DNA from 3 places in the Pantoea alhagi genome. Region 2 is predicted to be linked to each of the others. Evidence: predicted binding sites of a transcription regulator. Region 2 holds the regulator's gene; each other region holds the start of a gene.
What was found. The regulator LexA, encoded in region 2, represses DNA repair genes until DNA is damaged. The targets are predictions, from matches to a motif close to TNCTGTATGTACATACAGNA.

Region 1: the regulator LexA is predicted to act here: its motif matches at 1,494-1,513, upstream of B1H58_RS18265 (metal-dependent hydrolase).
Region 3: the regulator LexA is predicted to act here: its motif matches at 1,180-1,199, upstream of B1H58_RS16045 (YebG family protein).

The regions. Positions count from the first base shown of each region.
Region 1 covers NZ_CP019706.1:3,867,901-3,871,179, forward strand. The annotation lists gene kduI (5-dehydro-4-deoxy-D-glucuronate isomerase) at 1-624, shown strand, start outside; gene kduD (2-dehydro-3-deoxy-D-gluconate 5-dehydrogenase KduD) at 647-1,408, shown strand; gene B1H58_RS18265 (metal-dependent hydrolase) at 1,533-2,108, shown strand; gene B1H58_RS18270 (L-cystine transporter) at 2,298-3,279, shown strand, end outside.
Region 2 covers NZ_CP019706.1:1,959,971-1,963,249, reverse strand. The annotation lists gene B1H58_RS09215 (CsbD family protein) at 1-23, opposite strand, end outside; gene dinF (MATE family efflux transporter DinF) at 244-1,566, opposite strand; gene lexA (transcriptional repressor LexA) at 1,668-2,276, opposite strand; gene B1H58_RS09200 (diacylglycerol kinase) at 2,382-2,750, opposite strand; gene plsB (glycerol-3-phosphate 1-O-acyltransferase PlsB) at 2,879-3,279, shown strand, end outside.
Region 3 covers NZ_CP019706.1:3,403,089-3,406,367, forward strand. The annotation lists gene purT (formate-dependent phosphoribosylglycinamide formyltransferase) at 1-1,076, opposite strand, end outside; gene B1H58_RS16045 (YebG family protein) at 1,216-1,557, shown strand; gene B1H58_RS16050 (tellurite resistance TerB family protein) at 1,883-2,554, shown strand; gene B1H58_RS16055 (prolyl oligopeptidase family serine peptidase) at 2,691-3,279, shown strand, end outside.

The DNA.
Region 1 (3,279 bases), 1.9 Mb from region 2:
TTTCTGGAGCGCCGCGAACTGGGCGTGATCAATATTGGCGGGCCGGGCCTGATTGAAGTTGATGGCAAAGCCTGGGAGATCGGCAATCAGCAGGCGCTCTATGTCGGCATGGGCGCGCAGTCGGTGGTGTTTAAAAGCGTAGATGCCAGCCAGCCCGCGAAATTTTATTACAACAGTGCCCCGGCCCATATGCGTTACCCGGATAAAAAAATCACCCTGGAAGAGGCCTCGTCTGCCACGCTGGGCGATCCCGCCACCAGCAACCGCCGCACCATTAATAAATTTATCGTGCCGGATGTGTTGCCAACCTGCCAGCTCACCATGGGCCTGACCAAACTCGAAGAAGGCAGCCTGTGGAACACCATGCCCTGCCATACCCATGAACGCCGTATGGAAGTTTACTTTTACTTCGATATGGATGAGGAAACCGCCGTGTTTCATATGATGGGCCAGCCGCAGGAAACGCGTCATCTGCTGGTGCATAACGAGCAGGCGGTAATTTCGCCGAGCTGGTCGATTCACGCCGGCGTCGGCACCAAACGCTATACCTTTATCTGGGGCATGGTGGGTGAAAATCAGGTCTTTGACGATATGGATCACGTCAAAGTCAGTGAACTGCGTTAACGACGATTACAGGAAGCAAAAAATGATACTGAATGCATTTAATCTCGAAGGAAAAGTGGCGCTGATTACCGGCTGTAATACGGGTCTGGGTCAGGGAATGGCTGTGGGGCTGGCGCAGGCGGGCTGTGATATCGTCGGCGTTAACCACTCTGGCGCGGATGACACTCCCTCGCTGGTGGAAGCTACCGGCCGCCGCTTTATCAACATCAATGCCGACCTGATGGACAGCAGCTGCATCCCGCAAGTGGTGCAACAAGCGGTTGCCGCCTTTGGTCGCATCGATATTTTAGTTAATAACGCCGGTATTATTCGCCGCCAGGATGCGATTGAATTCAGCGAGCAGAACTGGGATGACGTGATGAATATCAACAGCAAAACGGTATTCTTCCTCTCGCAGGCGGTGGCGCGTCAGTTTATCAGTCAGGGCAACGGCGGCAAAATCATCAATATCGCCTCCATGCTCTCTTTCCAGGGCGGAATTCGGGTGCCATCCTATACTGCGTCTAAAAGCGCGGTAATGGGCCTGACGCGGTTGATGGCCAATGAGTGGGCGGCACATAACATTAATGTTAACGCCATCGCCCCGGGCTATATGGCAACCAACAACACCGAGCAGCTGCGTAACGATGAAGATCGCAGTCAGGAAATTCTTGGCCGTATTCCGGCCGGACGCTGGGGTAAACCGGACGATATGATGGGGCCGGTAGTGTTCCTGGCTTCATCCGCTTCTGATTATGTTAACGGCTATACGCTGGCGGTCGACGGCGGCTGGCTGGCACGCTAATGGTTACCGGACAGGGCCTGGCTCTGTCCGGTATTCACTTTTGGTTACAGCGTCACAACTTCCCTTCTACTGTATAAATCCCCTATACTGGATAGATTGACAGTTATGTATCCAGGTTATCTCCATGACGGCCGAAGGCCACGTTATTTTCGCCATTGCCAGCGCTATTTTTGCCAAGCGCGCTGAGCTTACGCCAGAGCTGGCTAACGGCGACTGGTGGCACATTATTCCGGCGGTACTGCTGACCTGCCTGCTGCCTGATATCGATCATCCCCGCTCAACCCTTGGGCAGCGTTTTCGCTGGATTTCCCAGCCCATTGCGCGGGCGTTCGGGCATCGTGGCTTTACCCATAGTTTGCTGGCGGTGCTGGGCGGCATCGTGCTGCTACAGTTTAATCTGCCGCACGGTTCGCCGTTGCCGGGCGATGCCATGCACGGCATGGTATTAGGCTATCTCAGTCATATTGCGGCTGATATGCTCACGCCCGCTGGCGTGCCGCTGTTGTGGCCATGCCGCTGGCGCTTTCGACTGCCGCTATTAAACACTAAATCAGGCAACCAGCTGGAACGCCTGTTCTGTCTGGCGCTGGTTGCCGGGGCGTTATGGTTTCCGCCAGGCATGCCCCAGTTCGGTGCGGACGGCTGGCCTGCCCGCGTAATGAATAATGTGCAGACGGGCATCGATCGTCTGCTGAACTAAGCGCCTGCTGCATTTGCATACAAAATCAGACAAAAAGTTATAACCCATTCCATTCGGATCTAATAGCGTCAGGTGCTGACCTGATACCATTTCGCCATTGCGCAACACACTGCGCCGATAAAAACACTTCTTCCTGCCCCACAGGCTGCGTTTTAACGCGGCGGTGGGGTAATCTCATGGAGAAAAAAAATGAATGTTCCGCTTATTTTGAATATTTTGACGTTTATCGTCCTGCTGGTGGTGTTATCCCGGCTTGGCCGCCAGGGCTGGAGCCTGTCGAAAAAAGTATTAGTTGGTCTGGTCATTGGTGTGCTGTTTGGCCTGGCGCTGCATCTGATCTATGGAGACAACGCAGCGGTACTGAAAGAGTCGATTAGCTGGTTTAACGTGGTAGGCAACGGTTACGTTCAGCTACTGCAGATGATCGTGATGCCGCTGGTATTTGTCTCTATTCTCAGCGCCGTGGCGCGTTTACATAACGCTTCCTCACTGGGGAAAATCAGCGTGCTGACCATTGGCGTCCTGCTGTTTACTACCGCTATCGCGGCGCTGGTCGGGGTATTTGTCACTACCCTGTTTGGCCTGACCGCCGAAGGTCTGGTGCAGGGCGCGCAGGAAACGGCTCGTCTGTCGGCCATTCAGTCTAACTATGCGGGTAAAGTCGCCGATCTCAGCGCGCCGCAAATGCTGCTCTCTTTTATTCCGAAAAATCCCTTTGCCGATCTGGCCGGTGCTAACCCCACCTCCATTATCAGCGTGGTAATCTTTGCCGCTTTCCTTGGCGTTGCCGCTTTGCAGTTGTTAAAGGATGACCGGGAAAAAGGTGAGCGCGTCCTGAAAGCGATTGAGGTTTTACAGCTGTGGGTAATGAAGCTGGTTCGCCTGATCATGAAGCTGACGCCATATGGCGTGCTGGCGCTGATGACCAAGGTGGTCGCCAGCTCTAACCTGCAGGATATTATCAAGCTCGGCGGCTTTGTGGTGGCCTCATATCTGGGCCTGGCGATTATGTTTGGCGTACATGCCCTGCTGCTGTCGGTTAACGGTATTAATCCGCTGCGCTTTTTCCGTAAGGTATGGCCGGTGATCACCTTTGCCTTTACCAGCCGCTCCAGTGCCGCTTCTATACCGCTTAACGTGGAAGCACAGACCCAGCGTCTCGGCGTGCCGG
Region 2 (3,279 bases):
CCGCCGGCTTCGTCTCTGTTCATCGTTTTGTCCTCTACCTTGGGTGTTAACAGCTTTTGGCTATCAGCGGAATTATCTTCGGTAAAAACGCTGATTCCCTGTGTTTGACACTTTTAATAGTAGTAGAACCACATGATTTTGCTGTTAAACAGCGGGGCATGCGCTTTAAAAACGTCCCAGGAGCCGTCAATTATGCTGAAAAGCCAGCGAATTCAGTTAATAAGCGTAACCGTAAGAAATGTTTCAAAGGGTGAACCAGTCGCCCCGTCGCTGGTAACGATGCCATACCCACCCCAGCGTTAACCCACGTAGCAGTAAAAAAACGGTGACAGCCAGCCAGAGACCATGATTGCCCAGTTGCGGAACAGTTAACAGCGTCAGGCCAAACCCCAACGCCGCCAGCGCCATGCTGTTGCGCATTTCTCGTCCACGCGTTGCGCCAATAAACATGCCATCCAGCAGATAGCACCAGACGCCCACAACGGGTAACAGCATTTGCCACGGTAAATAGCGATCCGCCAGCACTTGCAGCTGGGGCAGAGAGGTAAGCAGCGAAACAATCTCCCTGCCCCAAAGGGCATATCCCACGGCAAATAACAGCGCTACCAGCCCCGCCTGACGACAGGCTGCAATCCATACCTGACGTAGCTTAGCGCTGTTGCGTGCGCCAAAAGCCTCGCCTGAAACCGCCTCAACCGCATAGGCAAAGCCATCCAGCGCATAAGCGGTAAAGGAGAGGAACATCAGCAATACCGCGTTGACCGCCACGACCTCGCTGCCCATGCGCGCACCCAGAATCGTCACCGAGGCAAAACACAGCTGCAGCAATAGCGAACGCAGCATAATGTCGCGGTTCAGCCGCAGTAACCGGCGCGCATCGCCTTTCAGTCCATTTTTCAGGTGCGCAAAGGTGATCTGACGCAGGCGCAGCACATGCCATACCAGACCCAGCCCCACCAACAGCGTTATCGCTTCTGCAATTGCGGTAGCCGCCGCCGCTCCAGTCACGCCCCAGCCAAGGCCGATAACAAACCACAAATCCAGCAAAATATTAACCAAATTGCCGACAATCAGCAGAATAACAGGCGCGCGCGCATACTGGACGCCAAGCAGCCAGCCAAGTATTACCAGGTTTGCCAGCGTTGCAGGCGCGCTGAGCCAGCGAATATGAATAAAGCGCTGAGCCTGTTCCAGCACCGCCGGACTGCCGCCAACCAACTGCGCCGCCAGAGCGCTTAGCGGCCCACGCAGCAGGATAAACATTATCCCGGCGATAATGGCAATGAATAAGGGTTGTATCAGGGCGCGAGCCAGTGCCTGCTTATCGTTGGCGCCAAACGCCTGTGCGGTCAGCCCGGTGGTACTCATTCGTAAGAAAAGCAGCAACATAAAAACAAAGCTGGTAGCCGTAGTGCCTACGGCAACGCCGCCAAGATAAACGGGGCTGTCGAGATGACCAATAACGGCGGTATCCACCAGACCCAGCAGGGGGACGGTAATATTTGAGAGGATCATCGGCAGCGCCAGCCGCCAGAGGTGTTTATCGGTCACAGAAAAGAAGTGCATGGCAATCCGCAGAAAAAATATGGCGACAAGCCACAGCGGTTATCGCCGGAATCAGGACTACAGGGGAAGTAAGTGGCAGCCAGCAGGCCGCCACTGAGTCATTACAGCCAGTCGCCGTTACGAATAACGCCAACGGCCAGACCTTCGATCGTCAGCGTCTGCTGTTGCAGATCGACCACAATCGGCTGGAAATCATTGTTTTCTGGCAGCAGCTGCACAGTATTGCCCTGACGCTTCAGACGTTTCACAGTGACTTCATCATCAATGCGCGCCACGACCACCTGGCCGTTACGGACATCCTGCGTTTTATGTACTGCCAGCAGATCGCCATCCACAATACCGATATCTTTCATCGACATACCGCTGACACGCAGCAGAAAGTCTGCGTGAGGCTTAAACAGATTAGGGTCAACCTGGAAGCGGCTTTCGATATGCTCCTGCGCCAGCAGCGGTTCACCGGCGGCAACGCGGCCAATCAGCGGCAGGCCGTTTTCTTCTTCGGCCATCAGACGGATACCGCGCGAAGCGCCAGACACCATTTCAATCACGCCTTTACGCGCCAGCGCTTTCAGATGTTCCTCTGCGGCGTTAGGGGAGCGAAAGCCTAACTGGGCGGCGATTTCCGCACGTGTTGGCGGCATACCTGTCTGATTAATGTGATCGCGAATCAGGTCATAAACCTGTTGCTGCCGAGCCGTTAAGGTTTTCATCCCGCCCCCTGGTTGTTTATACAGTCGCTGTGAGTATATACAGGTATTGGTGGAATGGAAACCGAAAGCTGTGTAAAAAACAACTCTTTATCCATTATGGAAACCCTATCGAATATATGACCACAGCAGGGTTACCCAAACAAAAAGGGCCATTATGATGCTGAGCAGTACCGCCGCTGACCCCATATCTTTAGCCCGTCCGGACAGCGGATGAAGCTCACTGCCGATGCGGTCCACCACCGCTTCGATAGCGCTGTTAAGGATTTCGACGATAATAATGAGAAACACAGAGCCAATCAGCAAAACGCGCGTGATGGCATCAACATCAAGCCAGCAAGCGATGAGCACCGCCGCCAGCGCCAGCAGCGTTTCCTGGCGAAACGCCGCTTCATGCTGCCATGCTGCCCGCAGGCCTTTCCAGGAATATCCGGCCGCCTTAATGATGCGGGTAAGGCCCGTTACGTTATTTGCCATCTTCAGGGAACCCTTTGCAATGTTTAACGTCAATGTCAGGGTGCAGCACTAATTGCAACACCACAGATCTTCAATGCGCTTTCTGGTATGCTTGCGGCGCTTTGCTAACAAGAGGCTTCATGTTGTCTATGTCAGGTTGGCGTAAACTTTATTATAAGTTACTGAATTTACCACTAACATTTTTAGTTAAGAGTAAGGCAATTCCGGGCGATCCGGTATCAGAACTGGGAATCGATACGTCGCGTCCCATTATGTATGTGCTGCCTTATGATTCAAAGGCCGATCTCCTTGCGCTGCGCACCCAGTGTCGCCTGCACGATCTGCCCGATCCGCTTGATCCGCTGGAGATAGACGGCGCGCTGTTGCCGCGTTACGTCTTTATTCATGACGGCCCACGCGTGTTCCCCTATTTTGTGCCGAATCAGGAATCAGTGAAACTGTTTCACGACTACCTCGATTTGCACCGTAATAACCCGAACCTCGACGTGCAGATGGTACCGGTTTCGGTGATGTTTGGCCGTGCGCCGGG
Region 3 (3,279 bases), 1.4 Mb from region 2:
TCGATGTCCGGTTTAGCAAACAGCCGCAGCTGTTGACCGGCACCTAATGCTTTTTCCACATCGCTATAGCTGACATTGTTGCTCTGCAGCTCCGGTAAAATAACCGCTGACGCGGCGGGGCCGTACTGACGAATCGCCCCAATCGGCAGGCCTAAAAAGGCACGTACATGCAGGGCAAACTCAGAGAGATCCTGTGAAATCAGCGTTACCATGCCGGTATCATGCGGGCGCGGCGAAACTTCGCTAAAGATCACCTCATCACCGCAGACAAAGAGCTCAACGCCAAATAACCCAAAGCCACCCAGCGCCTTAACCACTTTTTCAGCGATCTGCTCAGCGCGTGCTAATGCCAGCGGGCTCATCTGCTGCGGCTGCCAGGATTCACGATAATCGCCATCTTCCTGACGATGGCCGACAGGCGCGCAGAAGTGGATGCCGTCCACGGCGCTTACGGTAAGCAGGGTAATTTCAAAATCAAATGTTACCACGCCTTCAATAATGACTTTTCCCGCTCCGGCGCGTCCGCCCTGTTGCGCATAGTCCCACGCTTTTTCCAGCTGTGACGCATCACGAATAAAACTTTGGCCTTTGCCGGAAGAGCTCATGACCGGTTTAATGATGCAGGGGAAACCAATCTCTTCTGCCGCGGCGATAAAAGCGGTTTTACTGTCGGCAAAGCGATAGCTGGAGGTAGGCAGGCCCAGCGTTTCAGCTGCCAGACGGCGAATACCTTCACGATTCATGGTCAGACGCGCCGCCTGAGCGGCTGGCACTACGCGCTGTCCCTGCTGCTCCAGCTCAATCAGCATATCGGTGGCGATAGCTTCAATTTCCGGTACCACAAAGTCGGGGCGCTCCTGGTTAATCAGCGCTTTCAGCGCTTCGCCATCCAGCATATTAATGACATGGCTGCGGTGGGCAACATGCATGGCCGGCGCATCGGCATAACGATCAACAGCGATCACCTCAACGCCCAGACGCTGACATTCGATTGCCACTTCTTTGCCCAGTTCACCTGAACCCAACAGCATCACGCGCGTCGCACCCGGACGCAGCGCAGTTCCAAGAATCGTCATAGTACCTACCTGAAAAGTGAAGAGTAAAAACGCGCGCAGTATATACGAAAACGTTTGCGTTGGCAGCTGCAGGGAAAACTTGATCTCACTGTTTGGCCTGTTATACTGTATAAAAATACAGTATAACCCGAGGTGAGTCATGGCTGTTGAAACCAAATTTGTTGTGGTCAGAAAAGGTGAAGAAAAAATGACATTTGCCAGTAAAAAAGAAGCAGACGCATACGACAAAATGCTCGATATGGCAGAAGCTTTTACTGACTGGCTGATACAAAGTGAACTGCCACTGGAGGAAGCGCAACTGGAAAAACTGGGGCTGTTCCTGGCAGAACAAAAAGATGCCGTTCAGCACATTTTGCGTACCAGCAAGCTGCCGGAAGCGCAGCCAGCGGTAAAAGCCGCGAAAGCTACCGCAACGGAAACAGATGACGGTAAAGCACAGGACGAAACGGCAAAAAAAGTACGCGCAGTGAAGGCCGCCTGATTGACCAGCCTGATTAACATTGCAGCCTGTTGAATATCAGCCACACTTTCCTGATAACGATCTTAAGCAGAGTGGGATGAGCGCTCCCGTCTCATCCCGTCCTGTTTTATACAGGACAGGCAGGGTGATGTAGCGATGTAGACCCACAGCTCCGATGGCGCGTTTTCGCTCAACCACGGGCGATCTTTGGCGCGAGCGGCCCGTTGCTAATCACCTGACGCTGCTCCGGAAATATCCGGCGCGGCGTTTTCTGCTATTTGCTCTCGCTTACGCTTCTTGACGTCCGGTGCTTCACACTAAGGCACACATCAAAAAAGGAGAGATTATGAGTAACTGGCTGCAGCAGGTGCAAAAAATGTTAAGCAATACGGCAATTGGCAACGCGGGCGCAAAAGCGCAGGGCGGCAGCGAAGGGTTAAGTAAAATGCTGGCGCCTGGCGCGCTCGGTGGCCTGGCCGGAATGCTTATCTCCAATAAATCTTCCCGTAATCTGTTAAGCAAATATGGCAAAAATGCGCTGGTGATTGGCGGCAGCGCGGCGGCAGGCGTTCTGCTGTGGAATAAATACAAGCAGCGGGTGCGCGAAGCCCATCAGGGTGAGCCTGAGTTTGGTCAGCAGGCGACACCGGTGGATCAGCGTGCAGAACGATTAATCACCGCGCTGGTGTTTGCTGCAAAAAGCGACGGACATATTGATGGCGAGGAACGTAAAGCCATTGAGCAAAATATCCATCAGGCAGGGTACGGCGAGCAGGCGGAGGCGCTGATTCAGCAGGCGATCAACCGTCCACTGGACCCGCACTGGCTGGCGCAGGGAATAAAAAACGAGGAAGAGGCGCTGGAACTCTATTTCCTGAGCTGTGCGGCTATCGATGTCGATCACTTTATGGAACGCAGCTACCTGAAAGAGCTGGGCGATGCGCTGAAGATCCCTGTAGATGTGCGCGAAGATATTGAGAAAGATATTCGTACCGAAAAAGAAAAACTTCCTTCCTGAACGCCGCAGTTAAGGCCTGTCGCAGTCTGGCGACGGGCTGCTACTTCTCTCTTACCTGCTTTTTACCGCTGCCGCTTGGCAATCATGGTCTTAACTGCCAACCTTAGTGTATGTCTGTCTGAAAACAGTAACCGTTATGATGCCACCGAAAGCGAAAAGAGTTCCTCACGAAATGACGCTGCATGATGATACGCGCGTCGATAATTACTACTGGCTACGCGACGATCAGCGTGAAGATCCAGAGGTACTGGATTATCTGCACGCTGAAAACAGCTATGGTCATCAAGTGATGCAGACCCAAAAGGCGTTGCAGGATCGCCTGCTGAAAGAGATGGTCGGACGTATTTCGCCGCAGGATTACTCGGTCCCTTACGTGAAAAACGGCTATCGCTATCAAAGCCGTTATGAGGCCGGTAACGAATACGCTATCTATTATCGCCAGCCAGCGGAGACCGAAACGCCGGAGGAGTGGGAAGTGCTGCTGGACGCCAACCGGCGCGCCGCCCACAGTGAATTTTATACCATGGGCTCGCTCGATATCAGTCCTGATAACCGCATTATGGCGCTGGCGGAAGACTTTCTGTCGCGCCGTCAGTTCGGTATCCGTTTCCGTAATCTGGAAACCGGCAACTGGTATCCTGAAGTGCTGGAAAATGTCTCTTCCAGTTTTGCCTGGGTTAACGATTCAAAAACGCTCTATTATGTGCGCAAAGATAAGCAGACGC